Regions from separate parts of the Methyloceanibacter stevinii genome, predicted to be linked through region 3. Evidence: riboswitches for the same ligand, from Rfam matches in the RefSeq annotation. Region 3 holds a riboswitch; each other region holds the start of a gene.

Region 1 (3,209 bases), on a different contig from region 3:
CGCCGCCAGAAATTCGTCCCCCGTGAGCGCCAACGAGAGAGCCACGCAGCCCGTCGTCAAGGCAATCGCAAGGCCCCCGCCGATACCGCCCCAGATTGCGGCGACGGTGGGAGAGCCCGACGCGATACCCCGCCGGCAGATGTAGTAGACGAGCACCGCGGGCAGGGCGATGTTGACGGTGTTGACGCCCAGCACAGTCAGCCCGCCGAACCCGAAGAAAACGGCTTGCAGCAGTAGGGCGACGAAAAGGGCCGGAAAGGCGGCCCAGCCGAGCACCAACCCGGCCAGACCGTTCATGATCAGATGGACGCTGGAGGGTCCGATTGGCACATGAACCAGGGACGCCACGAAAAACGTTGCGCTTAGAACCCCGGCGGCGGGCATCTTCTCCGCCGGCAGCGATTTCAGGCCCAACGCGATGCCGCCGGCAGCGAGAACCGCGCCGCCGATCAAGACTTCATTCGATAGAGCACCGTCGACAATGTGCATCTTTCCCTCCAGGTCCTAGGCTGGCCTATTTCACGTCGAAAGCGCGGACCCAGATGACCGCGTCTTGAGAAAGCTCCTTGCCCTCATGCTCCTTGGTGTTGCCCGAGCCGAGCGCGGCAAAGCCCCAGAAGCCGGCCTTCGGAATGCCGAAGGTGAAGTAGCCGTTGTCATCGCTGACGGCGACGAGCGCGCCGCCCGGCATCGGCGAAGCGGTCGGGTCTTTCGGCTTGTTCTCGTCCATGGACGGCTCGGCCGCCATGTACTCGACCTCGATCTCCGCGCCGGGTACGGGCTTGCCGTCGGCCATCACCCGGCCGGTGAAGGTCGAACCGGCCACGATGTTGGTGGGCTTGTTGAGGGGGATGATCTCGGTGGGTAGGCCCTGCGGCTCCATCCAATCCGTCGGGACTTCATTCAGGTTCAGATAGCTCTTTGCGATCTGCTGGATGTAGACGTCCTCGCTCTCCTCGTAATAGGGCGAGGGAACAGCGACGAGCACGTAGTCTCCCGATCGCTTGAGTGGGACGGAGGCATCGTAAGCCGTGGCAGTGTTCTCCGAGCCCTCGAACTTGATCTGCTTCAGCGTGTCCTTGAGGTCGATCTTCTTGCCGCGGTTGACGGCGTAGAAGTCGATGACCTCACCCATGTCCATCACGTGGCCGTTCTCGAAGGGGTGCCAGAAGATCAGCTTGACGGGCACGTCTCCCGCCTTGGTCAGATTGACCTCCGGCGTATAGACGAGCTGGAAATGGGCGGCCGCGGCGAGCGGCGCGAGAAGCGCGGCAACGCCAATGGCAGCGGATAGTCCGTTACGAAGTTTCATAGGTCGTCTCTCCCAAGTGACCCGCGCGGGACGAACCGCATCGGGCATGAGGAAAGGACGATCGGGGAAGTGGCGGTGTCATGAGCGGGAACGGAAGATAGGCCACCGGACACCCACTCAACCGCCAGACGCTCACCCCGGCGTCCGGTTACGGTTTAGGCACCGGGCAAAAGCCGGTGCCGGATGTCAGCGGCAGGTCTCCTGACTCACGGATCGTCGCGTCGGCCTTGCCTTCCCAGGGTTATGAAGTTCCCCAGTGGCGTCGTTCAGCCGTGCTCACCGTTCACAGTTGCGGGGGCAGCCACGGGATTGTCGTCTCGATGACGCGAGACAGGACGCACCGTGTTCCCTCTTAGTCTCGACCAGCAATGATCGAGAACCGTCGACCCCTAGAAAGGGCCGCAGATTCTCCACAGTGTCAATAGCGATACGGCGTTTGCTACTGCGACGGAATGTTTCTCGCCGCCAGCGACGGTCTGCGCGGAATGAAGTCGTCGTCTGTTTTCGGTGACGTGATGGTGGGCGGTACTGGACTTGAACCAGTGACCCCTGCGATGTGAACACAGTGCTCTACCAGCTGAGCTAACCGCCCGTGCGGGGCGCGTTAGGTCTTGATCGCGCCCGGCTCCGTTCGCGTCCTCGCCTCAAGTGATGAGGGGGTGCGACGGCAAGCGCGCATTTAGCGAACGGCCCCTCGCGAAGTCAAGCAGGCCGTCCCGCGAAACGGCGCAGATTTCCTAAAAAGTCTACTGGGCCGCCGCGTCTTCCGCCGGGGCCGGAGCCGGAGCGGGCGCCGGCTTCAGCATGCCCTTGACCTTGGTCATGGTGGTCTTGGCCTTGCCGTAATCCCCGTCGGTGCAGGCCGCGTCCGCCTCGTCGAGAAGCATGTTCACCTCTTCGACGTCGCCTTCGTCGAGCACCTTCGCGTTGACCGTCTGGTCCACGAGGCTTTCGGTTTCGGCAAGCTGGCTGACACAGTCTTCCCCTGCGTCTTGGGCGAAAGCGGTTCCGCTCATCATCAATGCGATGCAAGCGCTCATCACAATACGTCCGCGCATTCCAGTTCTCCTTGGAGCAAAAAGCTCAGTTCCCGTACCTAGCGCGCAATTGTGGCTGTTGGTTGCAGCCCATGGGGCGATTGAGGCGAAATTCCAGCGCGTCCACCCGGGCGCTATTAGGAACGGGTCGGGTCGTGGTCTGTCAAGCGTTTGAGCAGGATTTCGGCCTGGGATTCCAGGGCGTCGAAGCTGTCGATGGTAGCGCTAGGGTGAGGACCGTCCGGCGACGGAGGGGAATAGCCGAATGTCACCAGGATCGAGGGAATTCCGGCTCGGTGCGCGGCCTGGATGTCGACGGCGCTGTCGCCCACCATGACGGCGCGGGCCGGATTGCCGCCGCCGGCGGCAATGGCGCCCAGAAGGTGGCCCGGATGGGGCTTGGACGTCTCGAACGTATCGCGGCCCGCGATTGCTGCGAAATGATGGTCGAGCTCCAGCGCTTCGAGGAGAAGATTGGCCAGGCGCGCCCGCTTGTTGGTGCAGACGGCAAGGCGCGCGCCGCGGTCCGCGAGCCGCTCCAGCAGCGCGACGGCGCCGGGGAAGGGGCGGCTCTCCACCGCGATATTGGCCTCGTAGTGGATGAGGAAGTCCGCGAGGATCGCCTCCGTGCCGGTTTCGATGCCCAGCGCCTCGTAGATCATGGCCGGCGCGCCGCGCCCCACCGCCTCGCGGACGAGCGCGGGCTCCACGGTGCGGTGTCCATGCAGATTCAGGGCGTGGTTGAGGGCATTCGTAAGGTCCGGCGCGGTGTCGACCAGCGTGCCGTCGAGATCGAAAACAATTGTCGCACCCTCGAACATGGGCCTCTCTCACACGTGACTTGCCGTTGCGCAAGCGGC
Region 2 (3,209 bases), on a different contig from region 3:
GCGCGATAGAAAAGAATCGGAACGACGGCGTCCCGCTCCCGGCCCGGCGTAAGTTGGGAATCGAGGCCGGTCACGCCTGTGCCGCGCCGGTAGGCGCCCATGCGCGGAAAGGTTTGCGGCGCCGGCGCTTCGATCGCGGCGCCGCCAAGACGGGCCAGCCGCCGCAACAGCGCGCGCAGGTTCGCCGAACCGCCCTCGCGGAAATAGGCCAGAAGAGTCTGCAGCTCGGCTTCGTCCAGCGTCGACTGCTCGAACAGGCGCGGGTCGTCCCGGTCCTCGCCCGGCAGGATGGCCAGGGCGATGCCGCGCTCGCGGGCGAGGGCGGACAGCCTCTCGACGCCGTAGCGCCACCAATCGAGCCCGCCCAAGAGCCGGACCACGATCACCTTGGCGTGCCGGGCGACGGTCTCGATCCACAGATCGGTGGACATGGGATGGCGCAGGTCGCGCAAATGCGCGAGCCGCACGGACGGCACCTGTTCGCGCTCGTGCGTATACGCGGCCGCGAGTCCCGAGAGGTCGCTGTCGGTGAAAGACAAGACCGCGATGTCGCCAGGCGTTTGGCCCAGGTCGATCGGCTCGGCGATGTCGTCGAGCGTCGCGCTGCTTGTCTGCAGGAGGTGCATCCGAGGGTCCTATCGGTTACCCGGCCAGGGCTTCGTGCCCGGCCAAAGATCTGGCCACCGCTTCGCGGTCGAGGCCTTTCAAGCCGATCACGACGACCTTGCCTTGGCGATCCTCGGCCTGGTCCCAGGGGCGGTCGAAATAGTGGGTCACGCGCGGACCCACCGCCTGGATCAGCAGCCGCATCGGTTTGCCCGTCACGGCGGCGAAGCCCTTCACGCGCAAGATATCATGTGCCTCGGCCAAATCGGCGATGCGCTTCGCGATGTCTGCGGGATCGGCGACCTCTGCGATCGGAACCACGAACGTATCGAAGTCGTCGTGGTCGTGGTCCTCTTCGCTGTCATGGTGGGTCATGCGGTTTTCGATGTCGTCCTCCGCGCCGATGCCGAGACCAAGCAGGGCCGTGGCGTCGACCTTCCCTTCCGACACGGTCACCACACCGATGCCGCGCGGGAGAGCGTCGGTCACCGTCTTCATAGCGCGCTGCAGCCCGTCCGTGTCGAGCAGATCGCGCTTGTTCAGGACAATCAGATCGGCACAGGCGATTTGATCCTCGAAGACCTCCTCAATGGGGTCGTCATGATCGAGCGCATCGTCGGCGGCGCGCTGTGCCGAGAGCGCTTCGATGTCGGCGGAGACCTGACCGTCAGCCAGCGCCGCCCCGTCAACGACCGCCACGACCCCGTCCACTGTGACGCGGTTCTTGATCGCCGGCCAGTGGAAGGCCTGGACCAGGGGCTTGGGCAGCGCGAGACCGGAAGTTTCGATGACGATGTGGTCGACCGGCGGCTCGGCCGCCAGGATCTCGTCGAGCGCGGGCACGAACTCGTCTGCAACCGTGCAGCACAGGCAGCCATTGGCCAGTTCGACGATGTTCTCCTCGCTGCAGTTCTCGTCGCCGCAGCCTTTGAGGATCTCGCCGTCAATACCGACGTCACCGAATTCGTTGACGATCACGGCCAGACGCCGCCCGCCCGTGTTGGCGAGCACGTGCCGGATGAGCGTGGTCTTTCCCGAGCCGAGAAAGCCGGTCACGATCGTGCAGGGAATGCGGGCGACAGAATTCATTCGAAATCCTCCGGAATGGGGCCGAGTACGAGGGGTGGAACACGGGCGACGAGGCCGCCCTTCAGGGCTTCGGGCCGGCCCCTCCAGGGCAAAAGTCCGTCATCGGACTCCGCGAGAAGCATCGCGCCGTCGATGAGAGCTGTCGCATCGTCCGGGGCGGTCAAGTCACCGAAGACATAAGTCCAGCTGTCTTTCTTCCGCATCGCGGCACTGAGCGAGCGGCGGCAATTGGCAAGGCATTCGACCTGGCGGACCGTAACACCCGTCCCGTGCGCGCCTCGGCGGTGGCCTCGGCGAGCAGGAGCCCCGCGCGTGGTCCATCGCCGACCTCGCCCGGCTTGCGGCAGGTCACGCAGACATAGACGGTCGGCCCTTCCGGGGCCTTGGCGGCAGTGCCCTTGGCGTCTAGGGGAGTTGTCACCCTGATAAATCCCTCGGCGATCTCAAGCGAAAGCCACAGCAGACAGGGTGCAAGTCGGCCCAGATTCGGGCCGGACGAAGATCCAACCGTCGCAGAGGCACCCCGCCCGGCTGACGACTAGATCGACGGCAGGTCTCCTGGCTTCGCGGGTCTCTCCCTTCGCCGCCTTCCCGGGTCGACCCCAGTGGCGATGGCTCGGGCGCCCAAGACCGGTATCGAAACCGTTCCGTGGGCTCGCCGCTTACAGTTGCGGGGGCAGCCGCGGATTTGGGACATCCCCATACCGCGTTCCCTGTTCGCTCGAAATGAGCAACCGTCGATCAGGCACATAAGGGCTCCGGGCGTGTGTTTGTCAATGCGGGCCTTGCCCCGCTCGCCCTTGCCTAGTTCACCCTTGGGTCGCCGTGTTGAGAAAAGCACGTAATACGAGTATTATGCCACCATAAACAACCTATGGAGGATGCCCGCATGCCCACCTACCGGAAGAGGAAGGGGAGCGATACCTGGCACTGGTGCAGGAACTGCTCGCAATGGCCGACAAGCGACTATGACGAGGTCACCACATCCGGCCGGCCAAAGTCGGGAGAGCTTCACAACGAGTGCCGGTCAAAGGAAAGAGACGGCGACTGCCGTCAATAGCCCCCCTAACTCAGCCGCCCTACCCCCACACGGCGTCACGAGCTTGGTTGCGGCGCATGCGAACGTCGCTATAGTCGGGGCGCCGATGGTTTCCGCATGAGGCGGATACAAGAAGGGAATACGGTGAGGGTCATTACCCAATTCCGTGGCTGCCCCCGCAACTGTAAGCGGAGAGCGCCCCTCCTCAGGCCACTGGAGCCACCGCTCCGGGAAGGTGGAGGGGATGCGCAGACCCGCGAAGCCAGGAAACCTGCCGCGGCGCAAACCTTGAACCGCGCCCTCGGGTGGAGGGCGCAAGGGGGATCATATGACCCGTTCTTCACTCCAGCGCACCGCGTTTTTGGCGCTCGCCGCGCTTGTGCTCACCGCAGCGCCGGCCTCGGCGCATCACGCGATGGGCGGCGTCTTGCCGTCGACCTTCGCCCAAGGCTTCCTTTCCGGCCTCGCTCACCCT
Region 3 (3,209 bases):
GCCCCTGACGTTCGCTGGTGCCATCTTCATTGATCGGGGTAGACGCGAACGTCACCGGGTCATAAATCGTGGAAATTTCGTCGGTCAGGTCGGAATGGAAGTAGGTGACATCGAGGACCACCCGATCCTGCCAGAGACGCTGCTCAAGCCCGATATCGTAACCGATGCTCTCCTCGGGCGTCAGGTTTGGATTGCCGATGAACGTCGCCGGGTCGTAACCGAACTGCTCGTAGAACGTTGGGTTCTGCACGGCCGTGCCGGCGGACGTATGCAGCCGGCTGGTCTGGTTCGGCAGAAGATAGGACAAGCCTACGGACCATGTATCCGTGTCTTCGAAATCGTCATTCTCGTCGTGACGTCCCGTTGCCTGAATGGTGAGGTTATCGTCGAAGAAGCTGCCGCGATACTCCAACACATATCCATAGAGTTGACGCGACTCTTTCTGGAGCTGCGAGGGACTGTAGACGAGCTGAGCATCGTTATTCTTGAACGTCTCATACTCGCTTTCGATCTGGGTACTGACGAGATGATTCGCGCTCTCAACATCCGCATTATCGAGCGCCACTGTCCCCCGATAATGCAGCTGCTGCCGGGTCGATGTCGTGTCGAAGGTTTTTGCACCGTTGTCGATGTCGATGGTATCGATATCGGCGAGACCGAAGAAGAATTCGCTCCGGAAGCGCTTGTTCCAGGCGTCCATCGTTGCGTACGCGGACGCAAAGTTATTGGTGACGTCGGTCTCGAGGTTCGCATCGGTCACCAAGTCGGCAACCGTCGCCGCACCGTAGTTGAATTGATCGTACTCCGAATTGCGGTCGATCCGCCGAAAGGTCGTCCCGATTACAATATCGTCGTTTACGTCGAACTCGGCGCGCGCGTTGAGCGTGCCGATCGCGTTGCCATCGGCCCCGTCGCTCGGTCCACCGGAAAAATTGTAGCCATCCGTGTTCCGCTGCGCGCCGGAAACCGTCAGCCGCGCATAGTCGTTGGCGTAGTTGAGGGATAGATTCCCGCCGATGCTCTCTTCAGAGCCCAACTCGCCCTCGCCATACGCGTGAAAGCCCGGTTCCGTCGCGGTCTTGGTAATGACGTTGACCACACCGCCGATCGCGTTGGACCCAAAGATTGAGGATTGCGGTCCGCGGAGCACCTCGACGCGTTCAATGCCATCGGACAACATGTTCGCGAAGTCGTATTCGCCGCTCGTGGGATCGGCGACCTTGATGCCGTCGATCAGCACCAGCGTGTGGTTGCCCTCTGAGCCGCGAATGCGAACTTGTGTCAAGCCGCCGACGCCGCCCGTTTGACTGACCTCGACACCGGGCAGCGCCCGCAGCCCTTCCGACGTATGCCGAATCTGTTGCTCTTGCAGATCCTTCGACTCGACCACCGTGACCGAGCGGCCGTAGCGCTCGGCCTCGATCGGCGTCAGACCGCCGCCAACGATGATCGCGTCGAGCTGAAATGGCTCAAAATCTTGCGCCCTTGCGCTATCGGGCAGCGCAGCACCCGCGGCCAAAACGGTCGCACCAAAGGCCCATATAGAATGTCTCATCGAACACCCCCCCGTGTTCCGCGCAGCACTGAAGCCGCGCGGCAGACTATGTAAATGTCATTGGAGGGGGAGACCCCCAGCCGCAGACGGTTGCATTGCGCCACCACTACGGAGGAGTCCGCCGTTCACGCGCGCGCCGCACGGAAACCGGGTGTGCTGTCCTGGCCGGTCTCCTGACTTGCGTGTCGTTGCGAGCGCTGGCCTTCCCGAGATCCCTTCGGTCTCTCAGTGGCGTATTCAGCGCCGCTCTTCGCTTACAGTTGCGGGCGCAGTCGCGGATTCGGCGCAAAGTAGCGCCCCACCGCGTTCCCTTTTCATCGGACGGAGAACCGCCCGAACCAGAACGATTTTAATTTTCGATCAAAGACCTCAGGCTTGCCAAGAACAAAACTATCGTGTGGGTGATCTTCAGCGCACATGTTGCAAATTTGCAACGCTAAGGCCTGCGGGTTTTTCCTCTTTAGAAGCGTATGGACTGTGAGAAGGAGTAGCTCGAATTCGTCAGCCCCTTTGGAGCGGCGGGGAATCGCCCGGCGCCGCGCACCGCGGACATAGCGGCCCGATCCAACGCGGAATTTCCCGAGGACCGGGCCACAGACGCGCTCAAAAGCCGTCCGCTGGTGGCCACGCGCAAATGCACAATTGTCGTACCGTGCGCATTCCCGGCAGGCCTGCGCTTTCGCGCATTGATGCGGGCGCGGATGCGAGCCCCCCAGCTGGCGATGAGGCTGCGCGCGCTCGACTTGGAGACTGTTGCCGGCCGCGACCTGGTCTTGCTCCGGCCGGCGCTTTCGCTTTCTTGCTTGGCGCCAGCGGCGCGCTGGCTTTGACTGCCCCTGCCGGTCGCACTCTCTTTTGTGCTCTGTCCTGACGAGGATTTGCGCTTCGAGGGCGCCCCCGACGGCTCGTTTCGACTGGCGCTGCCAGCAGGCGTCGGCTCTGGTCTCGAAGCGCGTGTCTTGGGTTGCTTGTCTACGTGCTCTTGCGTCTTGCGTTCTGGCCGCTTCGCCGGGGGCTGCTTTGGTTGGGGCTCCGGGCCGCTGAGCTTCTTCTCCGGCGCGCTTCGCTTCTGTTCCGGCACGCTCGGTGTCTTGTCCGGCACGCTTGGCTCGGAGACTTTGCTCGGTGCCGGTAGAGGAACGGGCGCGGCCGTCTCCGTCTTCGGCGCCTCTAGCCGTTCTTGAGTATCGGAGGGCACCTCATTGGGCGCCTCACGTTCGGGCTCGGTATTCGTGTCCGCCTTCTCGGACGGGAGAGGTTCAGGCTCAGCGGTTTCAGCCGGTTCCGATGCGGCCGGGGGAGATTCAGGCTCAGAGGTTTCGGCCGGTTCCGTCTCGGCCGGCGGCACTTTACTCCGGCGTTCTACCTCCTGTTCGGAGCTGTCTTGCGGCTCTGGAACGGCCGCAGGCGGCTCCTCCACAACAGGTTCCGGAGGCTTCTCCCATTCGGCCACCATCCCCGACAGCGCGCTGGACGCCGCCGCGACCGATACGACGACGTCTCCGGCATCTCCCGCGGACTCATCGCTCGGCGCCTCGGAATAGAAGCCAAACACCACCAGATGCAGAACGACGGCGATGGCCACGAAGACCGTCGCCTCAAGCAGCCGCTTCATTTGCGAACCGTCACCAATTGGATGTCGCGCAGACCAAGC

Evidence for each region. Region 3 has a riboswitch for cobalamin ahead of AUC70_RS09180 (TonB-dependent receptor plug domain-containing protein). Riboswitches for the same ligand answer to the same signal wherever they lie in the genome.
Region 1: it holds a riboswitch for cobalamin, as region 3 does, so the genes downstream of both, AUC70_RS11825 (DUF4198 domain-containing protein) here and AUC70_RS09180 (TonB-dependent receptor plug domain-containing protein) in region 3, are expected to answer to the same signal.
Region 2: it holds a riboswitch for cobalamin, as region 3 does, so the genes downstream of both, AUC70_RS05665 (DUF1636 family protein) here and AUC70_RS09180 (TonB-dependent receptor plug domain-containing protein) in region 3, are expected to answer to the same signal.

What each region holds. Positions count from the first base shown of each region.
Region 1 covers NZ_LPWE01000012.1:460,690-463,898, reverse strand. The annotation lists gene cbiM (cobalt transporter CbiM) at 1-489, opposite strand, end outside; gene AUC70_RS11825 (DUF4198 domain-containing protein) at 515-1,312, opposite strand; cobalamin riboswitch at 1,487-1,711, opposite strand; tRNA gene AUC70_RS11820 (tRNA-Val) at 1,829-1,904, opposite strand; gene AUC70_RS11815 (hypothetical protein) at 2,059-2,370, opposite strand; gene AUC70_RS11810 (HAD-IA family hydrolase) at 2,487-3,170, opposite strand.
Region 2 covers NZ_LPWE01000010.1:366,103-369,311, reverse strand. The annotation lists partial or broken gene cobN (cobaltochelatase subunit CobN) at 1-626, opposite strand, end outside; gene cobW (cobalamin biosynthesis protein CobW) at 643-1,695, opposite strand; gene AUC70_RS05665 (DUF1636 family protein) at 1,692-2,042, opposite strand; cobalamin riboswitch at 2,227-2,449, opposite strand; cobalamin riboswitch at 2,825-3,026, shown strand; gene AUC70_RS05660 (HupE/UreJ family protein) at 3,063-3,209, shown strand, end outside.
Region 3 covers NZ_LPWE01000011.1:496,514-499,722, reverse strand. The annotation lists gene AUC70_RS09180 (TonB-dependent receptor plug domain-containing protein) at 1-1,555, opposite strand, end outside; cobalamin riboswitch at 1,702-1,913, opposite strand; gene tolA (cell envelope integrity protein TolA) at 2,016-3,170, opposite strand; gene AUC70_RS09170 (biopolymer transporter ExbD) at 3,167-3,209, opposite strand, start outside.